DNA from 3 places in the Streptomyces sp. NPDC056296 genome. Region 1 is predicted to be linked to each of the others. Evidence: riboswitches for the same ligand, from Rfam matches in the RefSeq annotation. Region 1 holds a riboswitch; each other region holds the start of a gene.
The links. A riboswitch is a leader RNA that binds a small molecule or an ion and turns the genes downstream of it on or off. The one in region 1 is predicted to bind cobalamin.
Positions count from the first base shown of each region.

Region 1 (3,265 bases):
TCAGGAACCCGTCCGGGCCCCCGACCTGCACCAGCAGCGGCAGCGCCCCGGTCACGCAGAAGCCCAGCGGCACGCGGTACGCCCGCCACAGCCGGCGCCCGGGCACACCCGCCGGGCCGAGCAGCACGGCGAGCGCCGTCACCAGCACCAGCGCCGCGCCCGGCCAGGGCGGCAGCGAGATCGCGAGCACGGTCAGCCCCAGCCCGAGCACGGCCTTGTCCACGGGATGGCGGCGGCGCCAGCGACTGCTGTGCGCCGCCGCGTCGATCGGCAGCACTCAGTCCCCTTCGGGGACGCCCCGCGGCGCCGCGGCAGCCCGCTCCTCGCCCTGCCGCCGGCCCCGACGCAGCCCGAAGTAGTAGGCCAGCACGCCCGCGCCGATCGCGGCCTGCACGGCGAACAGCGCCGACTCGATCTCCCCGGACGGCGGCTCGTACAGCGGTGAGAACCACGGCTCGTAGTCCGGCTCGATCTCCGTGATCGCCGTCTCCGCCTCGGCGTCGGCACCGGCGAACGGCTCCTCCTTGTGGTCGCCGAGACCCAGGACCAGCGGCAGCACCGCGAGCGCGGCCACGGCGAGCAGCAGCAGGGCGTTGATCTTCGCGTTGCGGCTCATCGGGCCACCGCCTCCGGCTCGTCGGTGCTGGTCTTGCCGGCCTTGGTCAACAGCACGCCCAGCCGGGTCAGTTCGCCCTTGCTGGACTGCACCAGCAGCCGCATCACGATGACCGTGAGCAGGCCCTCGCTCACCGCGAGCGGGATCTGCGTGACGGCGAAGATGGACCCGAACTTGCCGAGCGCGCCCAGGAACCCGCTGCTCGGGTCCGGGAACGCCAGCGCCAGCTGCACGCTGGTGACGCAGTAGGTCGACAGGTCGGCGACGAACGCCCCGAAGAACACCGCGACCATCAGCGGCACGTCGTAGCGGCGCAGCAGCCGGTAGACGGCGTAGCCGGCCCACGGGCCCACGATCGCCATCGAGAAGACGTTGGCGCCGAGCGTGGTAAGCCCGCCGTGCGCCAGCAGCAGCGCCTGGAAGAGCAGGGTGATGGTGCCCAGCACCGCCATGATCGGCGGACGGAAGAGAATGGCACCCAGACCGGTGCCGGTCGGGTGTGAGCAACTGCCGGTGACGGACGGCAGTTTCAGGGCAGACAGAACGAACGTGAAGGCTCCGGAGGCACCGAGGAGCAAGGTGCTCTCCGGGTGCTCCCTGACCTCACGGGTGAGTGACCGTACTCCGTGGACGACGAACGGCGCGGACGCGACACCCCAGGCGATCGCGTGCGCCGGTGGCAGAAAGCCCTCGGCTATGTGCATGGCTCAGCAGACCCTCTCCAGCACCTCGTGGATGGACGACGCGCCTTGGCCGGTCTCCTGGCTTACGGGTACCACCGCCCGTGCTCCGCCTTCCCGGGTCCTAGAACCCAGTGGCTGCCTGTTGGGGCCGGAGCCGGACTTCCCGATTCACAGTGGCGAGGGCCGCACCGGCATCACACCGGATTTCCCGTTCACCAAGGCGTGGCGACAGTAGTGCTCCCACAGGGGTGGTGACAAGCGGGCCTCCGGTCCGGCCGGTCCGGCGAACAGGCCCCGGGGCTGCGGAAACAGCCGCCGGCGCCGCGCCTTCGGCCGCCGTCAGTCGGGCCGGTCCCGCTCGGTGCGCCGGACCACCATGGCGCGTGCCCGTGTGCTCAGCGCGGTCGCGGCGGCGGTGAGGAACACGAAGCTGTAGGCGATCTGCAGAACGGTCACGACCCGCGCGGCCTGGCCCCGCGGGGTGATGTCCCCGTAGCCGACGGTGGCGAGTGTCACCACGGTGAAGTACAGCGCGTCGACGCGGGTGCGCAGGCCCGTGAACTCGCCCGGCTGCTTGGCGAGGGCGTAGTAGGTGGCCGAGAAGACGTGCACGGACAGGATGATCAGCAGGGGGATGACCACACCGGGCCGGGTCTCCGGGCGGTCGATGAGGACGTGGCGGATCTGGCGGAGCAGCAGCACGGCCACGAAGGTCAGCAACAGGGCGAACAGCAGCCAGCTCAGTACCGGACGCCCGGGGCCGAGATGGTCGAGGGGGAGGAGGAAGTAGGCCACGACCGTGCCCACCACGATGCCGGCCCGCGCGAGCCAGGGCCGGGCCGTGCGCCAGGCGGTACGCCATCGGGCGCCGTCCGTCCGCGCGGTGGTGGCCCGGCGCTCCGTCACCGTGCCGTCTCCGGCGCCGCCTTCGGCGGTTCCGCTCCCGCGCCCGGTTCTGTCCGGCGTACCAGCTGGGTGACGACGAAGGCGACCACCGACGCGGTGACGATCAGCGGCATCTGGTCGTACGCGTCCCCGCCCACCAGCAGCACCGCCAGCACCGCGCTGGCCAGCGGCAGCCCGGTCACCGCGGCCGCCGCGGCGGAGATGCCGAGGGCGAGGGCCGGGGTCGCGCCGAAGCCGGGCAGGCCGGAGCAGGCCATGGCCGTCGCCGTGCCCAGCAGTACGGCCGGGAAGATCGGGCCGCCGCGCAGACTGCCCAGCGCGATGCCCCAGGCCAGCCCCTTGCAGGCGACGAGCGCGACCAGCGCGCCCACCGACCAGGCGTGCGGGTGCGCGGCGAGCTGGGCGAGGGTCGCCTGACCGGACAGCGCCGCCTCCGCCGGGGAACGGCCGGTGATCAGGGCGTACGCGGTGAGGCAGACGCCGACCGCCGTGGCGCAGGCGACGGTGCGCAGGGCCGTGCGGTGCCGCGTCCAGGAGACGGTCCGGTGGCCCAGCTCGCGGGCCAGCGTGATCAGCACCGCGATCAGCGCCGCCGTCGGCACGCCCCACAAAAAGTCGCCCGCGTCCGGGTTGGCGCCCGGCGGCACGTCGTGCAGGGCCAGCGCGCCGATCTTCAGGCCGGTCCACTCCCCGAATCCGGTGAAGACCAGGGCGCCCGCCGCGCTGGCCAGCAGACAGGGCAGCAGCAGGGCGACCAGCTGGGCGCCGCCGAGCCCTGCCCCCTCGATGAGCAGGACGGCCGCGACCACCGGCCCGCCGAGGATGGTGGAGATCGCGGCGGTGGAGCCGGCCGTGGCCAGGATCGCGCGCGCCCTCGGGTCTCCCGCCGCCCCCGCCCGCCGCACCGCCAGCAGGGCGAGCCCGCTGCCGACGGCCATCAGCGGGGCCTCCGGGCCCAGCACCACGCCGAGCGGCAGCGTGGCGAGCGCCGCCAGGACGGCGCCGGGCAGCGCGCGGGGGCCGACGGGCGCGCCGCCCAGCCCGTTCACCGGCAGATGGC
Region 1 is NZ_JBHJRX010000008.1:143,959-147,223, forward strand. It holds gene cbiQ (cobalt ECF transporter T component CbiQ) at 1-277, opposite strand, end outside; gene ACFCZF_RS08105 (energy-coupling factor ABC transporter substrate-binding protein) at 278-616, opposite strand; gene ACFCZF_RS08110 (energy-coupling factor ABC transporter permease) at 613-1,320, opposite strand; cobalamin riboswitch at 1,350-1,534, opposite strand; gene ACFCZF_RS08115 (potassium channel family protein) at 1,639-2,112, opposite strand; gene ACFCZF_RS08120 (chloride channel protein) at 2,202-3,265, opposite strand, start outside.

Region 2 (3,265 bases), on a different contig from region 1:
CGGGCGACCTGCATGTGGGAGCGCGCCGCCTCCAGGCTGATGACGTCGGCGTCGAGGTCGTCGATGGCCTGGACGACGTCACCGAACTCGGCGTAGCACATGTGGGTGTGGATCTGGGTGTCCGGGCGTACGCCGCTCGTGCTGAGCCGGAAGGCCTCGGTGGCCCACGCCAGGTAGGCCGGGCGGTCGGCTCCGCGCAGCGGGAGGGTCTCGCGCAGCGCGGGCTCGTCCACCTGGATGACCGAACCGCCGGCCGCCTCCAGGTCGTTCACCTCGTCGCGCAGGGCGAGGGCGACCTGGCGGGCGGTGTCGCCGAGGGGCTGGTCGTCGCGGACGAAGGACCAGGCGAGCATGGTGACCGGCCCGGTGAGCATGCCCTTGACGGGGCGAGAGGTGAGCGACTGGGCGTACGTCGTCCAGCGCACCGTCATCGGTTCGGGCCGGGAGACGTCACCGGCAAGGATCGGTGGGCGGACGTAACGGGTGCCGTAGGACTGCACCCAGCCGTGCTGTGTGGCCAGGTACCCCGTCAGCTGTTCGGCGAAGTACTGCACCATGTCGTTGCGTTCGGCCTCGCCGTGCACGAGGACGTCGAGGCCGGTCTTCTCCTGGAAGGCGATGACCTCCTGGATCTCGGCCTTGATGCGCTCCTCGTAGCCTGCCGTGCCGATGCGGCCCGCGCGCAGGTCGGCGCGGGCGGTACGCACTTCGCCGGTCTGCGGGAACGAGCCGATGGTGGTGGTCGGCAGGAGCGGCAGGCCGAGGGCGGCGCGCTGGGCGGTGGCCCGCTCGGGGTAGGGCTGGGGGCGCCGGGTGTCGGTGTCCGTGACGGCGGAGGCGCGAGCGCGGACGGCGGGGTCGTGGGTGATGGGGGAGTTCACCCGGGCGGCGAGGTCGGCCCGGTTCGCGGCCAGTCGGGCGGTGATCGTGTCGGTGCCGAGGGTCAGGCCCTCGGCGAGGGTGACGATCTCGCCCGCCTTCTGGCGGGCGAAGGCGAGCCAGCGCAGGATCTGGGGGTCGGTGTCCCGTTCGGCGGCCGTGTCGAGGGGGACGTGGAGGAGGGAGCAGGAGGCGGCCACGTCGACCCGGTCGGCCAGGCCGAGCAGGGTGGCGAGGGTGGCGAGGGACTGCTCCAGGTCGTTGATCCAGACGTTGCGGCCGTCGACGACACCGGCGACCAGGCGCTTGCCGGGCAGCCCGCCCACGGCCGCGAGGGCGTCGAGGTTGGCGGCCGCGGCGTCCGTGAAGTCCAGGGCGAGTCCGTCGACGGGGGCGTTGGCCAGGACGGGCAGGGCTTCGCCGAGGCGGTCGAAGTAGGAGGCGATCAGGAGCCTCGGCCGGTCGTCGAGGGCGCCGAGGTCGCGGTAGGCGCGGGCGGCGGCGTTCAGTTCGGCCGGGGCGCGGTCCTCGACCAGGGCGGGCTCGTCGAGCTGCACCCACTCGGCGCCGGCCGCGCGCAGGTCGGCGAGGACTTCGGCGTACACGGGCAGCAGCCGGTCCAGCAGGGTGAGCGGCTCGAAGTCCGCGGGCGCGTCCGGGGCGGGCTTGGCGAGCAGCAGGTAGGTGACCGGCCCGACCAGTACCGGGCGGGCGCTCAACCCGAGCCCGAGGGCCTCCTTCAGCTCGGCCACCTGCTTGGCCGAGTCGGCGGTGAACACCGAGTCCGGGCCCAGTTCGGGCACCAGGTAGTGGTAGTTGGTGTCGAACCACTTGGTCATCTCCAGCGGCGCGACGTCCTGGGTGCCGCGGGCCATGGCGAAGTAGCCGTCCAGCGCGTCGGCGGCGACGGCGTCGCGGTGGCGGGCGGGGACCGCGCCGACCATGACGGTGGTGTCGAGGACGTGGTCGTAGTACGAGAAGTCGCCGGTCGGGACCTCGCCGATGCCGGCCTCGGCGAGCTGCCGCCAGTTGGCGGCGCGCAGTTCGGCGGCGGCCAAGTGGAGGGCTTCGGCGGTGACGCGGCCCTTCCAGTAGCCCTCGATCGCCTTCTTCAGTTCCCGGTTCGGGCCCTGGCGGGGATAGCCGTACACGGTGGCCCGTGCTGCCGCGGCCGCGGACTTGCTGGTCACGGAGATCTCCTTCGCGAGATGAATCCCTGAGATCCCGGGGACGGGACGAGAGCGCGAAGGGGTGACGACCGGGCGGGATCGACGTCGCGCGGCACAGCGCGGTCGTCCGCCTGGTATGTACGCCGACCCGCCCACGAGGTCACCGGGATGTCCGCGCACGAGTCGTCCGTACGCGGGCAACGGGCAGGTCTTCGGACTCACGGGCACGTCTCAGTCGTACGAGACATCTACTGGCCGTCGCTTCCCAGACCCTGTTCACCGGGTCCAGTGCTGATGACGGCGGTCGTTCCCGCTCACCGCTGCGGGGCAGTCCCGGATTCCCACCGGGTTCCCTCTTACGACGCTCCCGCCAGGGCCCCCAAGCCTTTTGGGCCGTGGGGGAGGACGGGGCGAACCAGCTGCGCTCGCCAGCCTACCGTGGCGTGCGGACCGGTCAGCCAGGGGCGGTTCGGCTGAGGTGCTCCCAGGACCGGTACAGATCCGCCTGGGCCCGGCCCATCTCCAGTACGTGATCGAAGGACTGGCTGCCGACTATGAGCCGTCGGGGCGGGTCCGGCAGCGCGGCCAGCTCCATGATGACCGGGGCGGCGGTCTCCGGGCCCGGGGCGACGGCGTCGCCCCACATCGCCTCCATCTCGGTGCGCAGGGGCTGATACCGCGCCAGGGGTTCGGTGTTCGTGGTGCCCGCGGTGAACAGGCCGGTCTCGTAGCCGCCCATCTGCACGATGGTGACCTTGACGCCGAACCCCTCGACCTCCATCGCGAGCGCCTCGCTGACCGAGTCCAGTGCGGCCTTGCCCGCGCCGTAGAAGCCGACGGTGGCCATGCCGCCGCCGCTGCCCATCGAGGTGACCTGGAGGAGCCGGCCCCCGCCCTGGGCGCGCAGGTGAGGAAGGGCCGCCTGGGCCACCCACACGGCGCCGAAGAAGTTCACGTCCATGTGCGCCCGGATCTGCTCCTCCGTGGCTTCCTCCACCATGCCGTAGAGCATCGCGCCGGCGTTGTTGACGACGACGTCCAGCCTGCCGAAGGCGCCTGCCGCGCGCTCAACGCCGTCGAACACGCCCTGGCGGTCGGTGACATCCAGCGAAAGAGGAACCAGGTGGTCGGGGTACTTCTCGGTCAGTTCCTCCAGGGGACCGACGTTGCGGGCGGCGGCGACCACCCGGTCGCCGCCCGCCAGCGCGGCCTCGGTG
Region 2 is NZ_JBHJRX010000051.1:13,256-16,520, forward strand. It holds gene metE (5-methyltetrahydropteroyltriglutamate--homocysteine S-methyltransferase) at 1-2,069, opposite strand, end outside; cobalamin riboswitch at 2,234-2,438, opposite strand; gene ACFCZF_RS30925 (SDR family NAD(P)-dependent oxidoreductase) at 2,503-3,265, opposite strand, start outside.
Region 2: another riboswitch for cobalamin. It lies ahead of metE (5-methyltetrahydropteroyltriglutamate--homocysteine S-methyltransferase); the one in region 1 lies ahead of ACFCZF_RS08110 (energy-coupling factor ABC transporter permease).

Region 3 (3,265 bases), on a different contig from region 1:
GACACCCGCATCCTCACACGGGAGACTCCATGCACAGGAGCATCAGCAGAGCGCGAAGAAACACCGCCGCAGCACTTGCACTCACCGCCGGCGTGGCCGGCAGCCTCCTCACCACCGCGGTACCGGCGCAGGCTTCCCCGCCCGGCGACAAGGACGTCACCGCGGTGATGTTCGAATGGAAGTTCAGTTCGGTCGCCAAGGCGTGCACCGACACCCTCGGCCCGGCCGGCTACGGCTTCGTCCAGGTCTCCCCGCCTCAGGAGCACATCCAGGGCGGGCAGTGGTGGACCTCCTACCAGCCGGTCAGCTACAAGATCGCGGGCCGCCTCGGTGACCGCGGACAGTTCAAGAGCATGGTCGACACGTGTCACGCGGCGGGTGTGAAGGTCGTCGCCGACTCGGTCATCAACCATATGTCGGCCGGGAACGGCACCGGAACCGGCGGCTCGTCGTACACCAAGTACAACTATCCGGGCATCTACTCGGCGCCCGACTTCGACAACTGCACCTCGCAGATCAACGACTACCGCAACCGCTTCAACGTCCAGGAGTGCGAGCTGGTCGGGCTCGCGGACCTGGACACCGGCGAGGACTACGTCCGGGGCAGGATCGCCGGCTACCTCAACGACCTGCTGTCACTCGGCGTCGACGGCTTCCGGATCGACGCGGCCAAGCACATGGCCGCCGGAGACCTGGCCGACATCAAGTCCCGCCTCAGCAACCCGAACGTGTACTGGAAGCACGAGGCCATCCACGGTGCCGGCGAGGCCGTCTCCCCGACCGAGTACCTCGGCAGCGGCGACGTCCAGGAATTCCGCTACGGACGCGACCTCAAGCGCGTCTTCAACGGCGAGAACCTCGCGTACCTGAAGAACTTCGGCGAAGCCTGGGGCCACATGCCCTCGGACAAGTCCAACGTCTTCGTCGCCAACCACGACACCGAACGCAACGGCGAGACCCTCAGCTACAAGGACGGCGCCAACTACACCCTGGCCAACGTCTTCATGCTGGCCTGGCCGTACGGCAACCCCGACGTCCACTCCGGCTACGAGTTCTCCGACCGCGACGCGGGCCCGCCGAGCGGCGGCCAGGTGAACGCCTGCTACAGCGACGGCTGGAAGTGCCAGCACGCCTGGCGCGAGATCTCCTCCATGGTCGGCTTCCGCAACGCCGCCCGCGGCCAGTCGGTGACCGACTGGTGGGACAACGGCGGCGACCGGATCGCCTTCGGGCGCGGCTCCAAGGCGTACGTCGCCATCAACCACGAGGGCTCCTCGCTGACCCGTACGTTCCAGACGTCGCTGCCCGCCGGCGACTACTGCGACGTTCAGTCCGGCAAGGGTGTCACCGTCGACGGATCCGGCCGGTTCACCGCCACCCTCGGCGCCCACACGGCCGCGGCCCTGCACGTCAACGCCCGGAACTGCGACGGTGGCACCGCTCCCGACCCCGACCCGGTGACCTCCGGCGTGTCCTTCGCCGTCAACGCCTCCACCAACCCGGGCCAGAACATCTACGTGACCGGCAACAGGCCGGAACTGGGCAACTGGAACCCGGGCAGCGCCCTCAAGCTCGACCCGGCCGCCTATCCGGTGTGGAAACTGGACGTGGAGCTCCCCGAGGGCACGTCCTTCGAGTACAAGTACATCCGCAAGGACGAGGCAGGGAACGTGACCTGGGAAAGCGGCGCCAACCGCACCGCGACCGTCACCTCCACCAAAACCACACTCAACGACACCTGGCGCGGCTGACCCCGCCTGCCTCCTGTGGCCGTCCCCGCCTCTGTCGACGGGGACGGCCACAGCCGCCTGTGCCTTCCCCGTGGAGAGCGGGCGTGGGACAGGCGCTAAGCTGCAAGCGCCTCGCGGGGGAAGTCCGGTCGAAGTCCGGCGCTGACCCGCAACGGTAGGCGGAGCCCTCGAACAGGGTGGTTCCGTAAGCCCGATTACCCGCGGTGGTGAAGCTCCTGTCAATCGCCGTGGACTGCGAGAGGTGCTGCGCACGGCGCCCAGCGCCCGGGCCCGCTCCTTCGAACACGCAGGTGCACGGCCCGAGGCGAAAGCGATCCGCCTGTGGCCACGCTCCGCGACCGTAAACCCGTCGTACCGCACCAACGTACGAGCGGCGGACCCCCACCACCTCAGCGTGTCTCGCTGCCCCTGCTCGTGACGGCCCTGTGCGTCGCGCTCCCCGTCTCCCTGGCCTGCGGGGCGGGCATCGGGGCGTCGGGGCTCTCGTGGAGCGAGGCGCTGCACTACCTCTGGGCGGGGCTGACCGGCGGGGCCATCGCACCGGACGAGGTCTCCTCCTACACCATCGTGTGGGAACTCCGCTTCCCCCGCGCCGTGCTCGCGGCCGTCGTCGGTGCCGGTCTGGCATCCGTCGGCGTCGCCGTACAGGCCATGGTCCGCAACGCGCTCGCGGACCCGTTCGTACTCGGCATCTCCTCCGGCGCCGCCGTCGGAGCCAACGCCGTGCTCATCTTCGGCGCCTTCGGCGCTCTCGGTATCTGGGCGCTGTCCACGGCGGCGTTCGTCTCCGCGCTCGCCGCCATGACGCTGGTGTACGCGATCGCCCGGACCCCGAGGGGGCTGACGCCGCTCCGGCTGGTGCTGACCGGTACCGCGTTGTACTACGGGTTCTCGGCCGTGACCACGTTCATGGTGTTCGCCGCCGAACACGGTGAAGCGGCCCGGTCCGCGGTGATGTGGCTGCTCGGCAGTCTGGGCGGCGCGAGCTGGTCCTCCGTACCGATCGCCGCGGGCGCGGTACTCGGCGGCCTCGTCCACCTCGGCTGGTCGGCCCGGCGCCTGAACGCCCTCGCCATGGGCGACGAGACCGCTGCCGCGCTGGGCGTGGACCCCGGGCGGCTGCGCAAGGAACTGTTCCTCACCGCAGCCGCCGTCACCGGGGCCGTGGTCGCGGTCAGCGGGGCGATCGGCTTCGTGGGCCTGATGGTTCCGCACGCCGCCCGGATGCTGGTCGGGGCGGACCACCGCAGGCTGCTGGCCGTGGCCCCGCTGGCCGGCGCCGTGCTGCTGATCTGGGTGGACATCCTGTCGCGCGTGGTGCTCGCCCCGGCCGAGCTGCCGCTGGGCGTACTGACCGCCGCCATCGGCGTGCCCTGCTTCGTCCTGCTCATGCGCCGCCGCACCTACACCTTCGGAGGCGTGTGATGCAGATCGACATCGACACCGTCACAGTGGAGATCTCCGGGGCGCGCGTGCTGGAGGACGTCTCACTGCGGGCGGGCAGTGGACAGGTC
Region 3 is NZ_JBHJRX010000058.1:784-4,048, reverse strand. It holds gene ACFCZF_RS32765 (carbohydrate-binding module family 20 domain-containing protein) at 30-1,751, shown strand; cobalamin riboswitch at 1,836-1,971, shown strand; gene ACFCZF_RS32760 (FecCD family ABC transporter permease) at 2,073-3,176, shown strand; gene ACFCZF_RS32755 (ABC transporter ATP-binding protein) at 3,176-3,265, shown strand, end outside.
Region 3: another riboswitch for cobalamin. It lies ahead of ACFCZF_RS32760 (FecCD family ABC transporter permease); the one in region 1 lies ahead of ACFCZF_RS08110 (energy-coupling factor ABC transporter permease).